Regions from separate parts of the Burkholderia multivorans ATCC BAA-247 genome, predicted to be linked through region 1. Evidence: riboswitches for the same ligand, from Rfam matches in the RefSeq annotation. Region 1 holds a riboswitch; the other holds the start of a gene.
The links. Region 1 has a riboswitch for cobalamin ahead of NP80_RS21080 (HoxN/HupN/NixA family nickel/cobalt transporter). Riboswitches for the same ligand answer to the same signal wherever they lie in the genome.
Positions count from the first base shown of each region.

Region 2: it holds a riboswitch for cobalamin, as region 1 does, so the genes downstream of both, NP80_RS08575 (TonB-dependent receptor domain-containing protein) here and NP80_RS21080 (HoxN/HupN/NixA family nickel/cobalt transporter) in region 1, are expected to answer to the same signal.

Region 1 is NZ_CP009832.1:1,880,862-1,884,266, forward strand. Features, by position in the region: gene NP80_RS21070 (cobalamin biosynthesis protein) at 1-31, opposite strand, end outside; gene cobA (uroporphyrinogen-III C-methyltransferase) at 31-795, opposite strand; cobalamin riboswitch at 969-1,202, opposite strand; cobalamin riboswitch at 1,264-1,522, shown strand; gene NP80_RS21080 (HoxN/HupN/NixA family nickel/cobalt transporter) at 1,695-2,753, shown strand; gene cobW (cobalamin biosynthesis protein CobW) at 2,779-3,405, shown strand, end outside.
Region 2 is NZ_CP009831.1:1,422,202-1,425,606, forward strand. Features, by position in the region: gene NP80_RS08555 (class I SAM-dependent methyltransferase) at 1-271, shown strand, start outside; gene NP80_RS08560 (hypothetical protein) at 294-593, opposite strand; gene NP80_RS08565 (hypothetical protein) at 526-795, shown strand; cobalamin riboswitch at 815-1,008, shown strand; gene NP80_RS08575 (TonB-dependent receptor domain-containing protein) at 1,291-3,219, shown strand; partial or broken gene NP80_RS30720 (3-hydroxybutyrate oligomer hydrolase family protein) at 3,270-3,405, shown strand, end outside.

The DNA.
Region 1 (3,405 bases):
CACGAAAGCCGATGCCGAGCGCGACGCGCATCACGCGCGCTCCGGGCGGCGGCCGCCGGCCAGTGCGGCCTGCACGGCCGGATCGGCGGCCAGCGCGGCGACGCGGCCGATCACGACGATCGCCGGCGAGCCGATGCCGGCCGCGCCCGTACGTTCGACGATCTGGTCGAGCGTCGCGAGCACGTGCCGTTGCGTGTCGCGCGTCGCGTTCGCGATCGCCGCGCACGGCGTGTCGCCGGGCAGGCCGCCGTCGCGCAGCGCCGCGGCGATCGCATCGAGCCGGCGCATCCCCATGTAGACGACGATCGTCATGCGCGTCGCGGCGAGCGCGCGCCAGTCCGGCTCTTCGGCACCCGCGCCGTGACCGGTGACGAAGATCACGCCCTGCGCGTCGCCGCGATGCGTGACCGGAATGCCGAGCGCGGCCGGTGCCGCGATGCCGGCCGTGATCCCGCTCACGACCTCGACCGCGAAGCCTGCCGCACCGAGCGCGATCAGCTCCTCGCCGCCGCGGCCGAACACGAACGGATCGCCGCCTTTCAGCCGCGCGACGCTGCGGCCCGCGCGCAGATGCGCGAGCATCGTCGCGACGATCTCGGCCTGCGGCGTCGACGCATGGCCGCCGCGCTTGCCGACGTGCTCGATCTGGGCGTCCGCGCGCGCATGGCGCAGCACGTCGGGGTTGACGAGATCGTCGACGAGCAGCACGTCGGCGGCCGCGATCGCGCGAACGGCCTTCAGCGTCAGCAGGTCGGCATCGCCGGGCCCGGCGCCGACGAGCCATGCGCGGCTCATCGCGCGCAGCACGGCGCGCGCCGTGACGAGACGGGACAGGGCGACGAAACGGCCGCGCGCGGACGGCCTGCGAAATGGCGTGACATGACGGAGCGAAACGAAGCGCCCGTAGCGGGCGGATGACAACGCGCACACTCTCCGTCCCCCGCGGATCGGGCGTTCGGCGAGCGTGGCGCTCGCCCCTTGCGTCGGCCGGTATCCGGGCTGGCCGCTTGCCAGGCCGCAGCCTTCCCGCCCGCTGAGGGGCAGTGGCATCGTGGGCGGCATGGGCGCGTGCGCAAGGCGCGTCGCGCGGGCGGCGTACCGTTGCGGGGACAGCACAGGCCGGGCGATGCTCCGCCTCCTGTTTCCCGTTTAACTGCATGCGCGGATTGCGCATGCGAGCACCGAACGCGGCGCATACGATAGCACAGGCCTCGCGCGCGATCGCGGCCGCCGTTCGCCTTGACGCGGCCGGGCGCCGGAGCCTACACTCGCACGCGTTTCGGTGCTCGCGCGTGCGTTCCTGCACGCGCAGTTAAACGGGAAACAGGGAGTGCGGCTGCCCCGCAGTCGAGCCAACCTGTGCTGCCCCCGCAACGGTAAGCGAACGCATCGCTCCGCGATGCAGCGCCGCTTCGCCGCATGCCACGCGCGTGCGGACGACGCCACTGGATGCCTCGCGCTTCCGGGAAGGCGAAGCGGCGTGTTCGTCAGCCCGGATACCGGCCGAGACGAGGGGTACAGCGCCGCGGGGAGGCGGCGCATCGTCCACGGCCGCAGCGCGCCCGACGCCCGAGCGTTTCCGATTTCCCGTCGTCAGGCCGCACGCGCGGTGCGAACCGGCAGGCAAGCGGCGCCGGCAGGCACGGTGCGGACCGTGTTGGCATTCACATGTCGACCGTTCATCGCGGAGCACCATGCTCGATTCTTTCTTACGTCTGTTCAACGACAGCCCGTCGGGGCTGCGCGGCAAGATTGTCGCCATCTATTCGCTGCTCGTCGCGTTCAACGTCGGCGCGTGGATCTGGGCGTTCATCGCGTTTCGCGGGCAGCCGGTGCTGCTCGGCACCGCGCTGCTCGCGTATGTCTTCGGGCTGCGTCACGCCGTCGACGCGGACCATATCGCCGCCATCGACAACGTCACGCGCAAGCTCATGCAGGAAGGGCGCAGCCCGCTCGGCGCGGGGCTGTTCTTCTCGCTCGGGCACTCGACGGTCGTGATCGTGATGTCGGTCGCGGTTGCGCTGACCGCCGCGTCGCTCGCGCGCTTCGAGAGCATGAAGACGTGGGGCGGCGTGATCAGCACGAGCGTGTCCGCGTTCTTCCTGCTCGTGCTCGCGGCCGCGAACCTGCTGATCCTGATCTCCGTGTACCGGACGTTTCGCGCGGCACGGCGCGGCGACGCGATCGTCGACGCCGATCTCGACATGCTGCTGAACCAGCGCGGCGTGCTCGCGCGCCTGTTCCGGCCGCTGTTCCGGCTCGTATCGCGCAGCTGGCACCTGTACCCGGTCGGCTTCCTGTTCGGCTTCGGCTTCGATACCGCGACCGAGATCGCGCTGTTCGGCATCTCCGCGACGCAGGTGCAGGGCGGGCTGTCGTTCTGGTCGGTGATGGCGCTGCCGGTGTTGTTCACCGCCGGCATGACGCTCGTCGACACGACCGACGGCATCCTCATGATGGGCGCGTATCGCTGGGCGTACGTGCGGCCGATCCGCAAGATCTACTACAACATGACGATCACGCTCGTGTCGGTGCTGGTCGCCGCGCTGATCGGCGGCATCGAGGTGCTCGCGCTGCTCGCGGACAAGCTGTCGCTGCAGGGGCCGGTCTGGGATTTCGCGACGATGGTCGCGTCGCATTTCGGCATGCTCGGCTACGTCGTGATCGGCCTGTTCGTCGCGTGCTGGGCCGTGTCGGCCGCGATCTACCGCTTCAAACGCTACGACGAGATCGACGTGACGATCTCCGCGTGATGCCTTTTTCGACCGAGGACCTACCATGACCCTACGCAAGCTGCCCGTCACGATCGTCACGGGCTTTCTCGGCAGCGGCAAGACCACGCTGATGCGCCACATCCTGCAGCAGGCGAACGGCCGCCGCATCGCGGTCATCGTCAACGAGTTCGGCGAACTCGGCATCGACGGCGAAATCCTGAAGGGCTGCGGCATCGGTTGCGACGACGCGGCCGGCGAGACGTCCGGGCAGCTCTACGAGCTCGCGAACGGCTGCCTCTGCTGCACCGTGCAGGAGGAGTTCTATCCGGTGATGGAAGCGCTCCTCGAACGGCGCGCGGACATCGATCACGTGCTGATCGAAACCTCGGGCCTCGCGCTGCCGAAACCGCTCGTGCAGGCGTTCAACTGGCCGACGATTCGCCATGCGTTTACGGTCGATGCGGTCGTGACCGTCGTCGACGGGCCCGCGGCCGCGAGCGGCCAGTTCGCGGAAAACCCGCAGGCCGTCGACGCGCAGCGGCGCGCGGATCCGAACCTCGATCACGAATCGCCGTTGCACGAGCTGTTCGCCGATCAGCTGTCGGCGGCCGATCTCGTGATCGTGAACAAGGCCGAGCTCGTCGACGACGCGCAGTTCGCGCAAATCGAAGCCGCGATCCGCGACGAGATC
Region 2 (3,405 bases), on a different replicon from region 1:
TCGCGCGACGGTCGAAGCCGACGTGCGCGCGGGAGGCTTCTCGTCGCTGCTCTATTGCGACACGGTGCCGGCGCACAGCCGCGCAGCGACGCCCGGCGTGCCGGCGATCGCGTACTGCCACGGCACGCCGCTGCGCAACGAACTCGAGGCGATCGGTCCCGACACGCTGGCAGACGCGACCACCGCATGCACGGAGACGATTGCCGAGCGGTTCGGTGCGGGGCCGGTGGACGGCAAGATCCAGGCGCACGTGTTCGGCGCGAGCCGCTGACGGCCGGCGCAGCCGGCGCGCACTACAGGATCAACGACGCAAGGATGCTGCACCACACCGCGATCGCGCCGCCGAGAAACACGCGCCGCGCGACCGCGATCTGCGTTTCGTCGTCCGCGCGCTTCATCGGCGACGTCGCGAAAAACGGCACGCTCCCGAGGCAGGCGAAGCCGGACAGCGCAAGCGCGATCACGACGTAGTCGCCGAACTGCCACGGCGTTTGCTCGTGCAGCCCCCAGTAGCCGAGGAACAGCATGCCCATCGAAAACATCGTCGCGGCGGCCGAACTGAGCGCGGTCACGGATCCTGTCGGAAATTGCATGGGCATCCTCCTGCGCGCATCGCGCGCGCCGCGTCATTATCCGGGCGCGCAGCAGGGCAGCGCAACGGCGCTGCGCCTGTCGTCGAGTGCGTTCCGCGACGATTCGTCATACCAAACGGGTGGCACGGCGCGTCGCAAATGCGGACCCGATGCCAGCCGCGGCGCGTGGTTTTTTCGCGCCGGTGCGTGCATGAAAGATTGACGCGCGAAAGCCCTGCCCCTTACCCTTGCGCGCTGATGGTTCCCGCGAGACGGGATCAAATGGGAACGCAGTGACGGCGCACGCCGGAATCTGCGGCTGCCCCCGCAACTGTAAGCGGCGAGTCCGTGCCCTTCGCGCCACTGGGAAACCGGGAAGGCGGGCACCGGGCGGCGACCCGCGAGCCAGGAGACCAGCCATCGACCGAGGTCCAAGCAGCCGCAACGGGCGGGGTGTCCCGATGCGCAAGCGCCGCCGCCGGCGGTCGCCCGTTGCAAGGACGGCCCGACCTCAGGATCCGTCAGATGTCCACCGCTTCCGCATCCGTTTGCCCGCGCACGGCACGCACGCTGCCGTGCGCGCGCGTTCGCGCGCCTGCATGCAGCCGGTTCGGCGACACGAGCCGGCCTCGCCGGGCCACGCCACCGCCGCGCGACGGCGGCGCGCCCTGCGCCCACGTCGCCGCCACGCCCGCATCACGATAACGACTCACGCTTCATGAATCTCCGACATCTCCTTGCCACGACCACCGCCACCGCGTTCCTGTCGCCGCTCGCGCACGCCGCCGGCGACGGCGCGGCGCAGCAGCCGGCGCAGCCGTCGAACGACGCCGCGCTGCCGGCCATCACCGTTACCGACACGCGCCATCTGCCCGAATCGTTCGATCGCCGCTATGCGAGCACGCAGGTGCTCACGCGCGACGATCTCGACCGCCTGTCGCCGAGCGATCCGAGCATCACGCAGGCGCTCGCGACGCTGCCGGGCATCACGGTCTCGCAGAACGGCGGGCCGGGCTCCACCGCGTCGGTCAGCATCCGCGGCTCGTCGGCGAACCAGGTCGCGGTGTTCGTCGACGGCATCCGGATCGGCTCGCCGACCACCGGCATCGCGCCGTGGTCCGACCTGCCGACCGAGGCATTCGAACGCGTCGAGGTGATTTCCGGGCCGGCCGCCGCATCGTTCGGCGCGAACGCGATGGGCGGCGTCGTGCAGTTGTTCACGCGCCGAGCGTCGAACCAGCCGAACCGCACGACGGTGTCGTTCGGCGGCGGCTCGAACAAGACGTTCGACACGCAGCTGCGTACGTCCGGCACGGTGCCGTCGACCGGACCGCTGGCCGCGCTCGGCGGCCTCACCTACTCGCTCGGCCTGCACGATTACGCGACGGCCGGCATCGACGCGACGCGGCCGTTCGCATACGGTCACGAGGACGGCCGCAATCCGTACCATGCGCAGGACGTCGACGCGCGGCTCGGCTACGCGCGCGACAACTGGTCGGTCTCGACGTTCGCGCTCTATCACCGCTCCGATCTGTCGTACGACAATGCCGGCGGTGCGAACCGCGAGCTCGATCATCAGCTGACGACCGGCGTATCGCTCCACGTCGACATCACACCCGACACGCAGTTCGATCAGTCCTTCGGTTATGCGAACGATCGGCAGTTCTTCTATGCGGGCGATCGGACCATCGCGACCGACCGGATCGATTCGCAGCGAATCAGCACGTCGACGTCGCTGACGCATCAGACGCGCGGGCTCACGCTGCTCGGGCAGCCGCTGTCCGGCGAGACGAAGCTCGCGTACGACTTCACGCGCGAGCAGGCGTTCCTGCCGAATGACGTGGCGGGCGGCGTGCCGACGCGCAACGACTCCGCGTTCTCGCTGCATCAGTCGATCACGCTCGGCAAGGTCACGATGTTCATGGCGGGCCGTCACGAGATCATCGCCGGCCGCGCGGTCAACACCGGCAACGCGGCGCTCGCATGGGCGATCACGCCCGTCTACACCGCGCGCGTGTCGTACGGCAACGCGTTCCGGCTGCCAACCTTCAACGATCTGTACTACCCCGGCTACGGCAATCCGCGGCTCAGTCCGGAACGCAGCAATTCGGTCGAGGCGGCAGTCGACGCAAGCACGGCAATCGGTACGTTCACGGCCGCGCTCTACGACACGCGCGTTCACAACCTGATCGCATACGATCCCGTCACGTTCGGGCCGATCAATATCGGCCGCGCGCATATTCGCGGCATCGATCTGTCGTACAAGGGCACGCTCGGCCGCTCGACGCCCGTCAGCGTCGCGGTCGGCTTCCTGAATCCGCAGGACGTGACGAATCGGACATGGCTGAACCGCCGGCCGCGTCAGACCGTGAGCGTCAGCATCGATCACTCGTGGGACGAACTGCATCTGCATGCGCTGAGCACCGGCGCATCGCTGCTGTACGGCGGCACGACGTTCGACGATCCGGCCAACGCGACGTATCTGCCGTCGTATCTGAGCGTAAGCCTGCGTGCGTCGTACCGGATCAATTCGCATCTGACGGTGTCGGCGCTGCTGTCGAACCTGTTCGACCGGCAGTACATGACGGCGTACGGTTACAACACGGTCGGCCGCACCGCGTTCGGCAAGATCGCCTATACGTTCTGATCGGACCGGGCGCGCTTAGGGACGCTTCGCTGCGCGGCGTGGCTCGAGTCGGTCATCTCGTCGATTTTGATTTGCTGCATGCATCGATGTGCGGCTCGCAGGCGATCGCCGCGACCTCGGTCACGTATGCGAATGCGTCTACGCGCTCGCGCGTGACCGACAATCTCTGCAATTTCAGTTTCACGA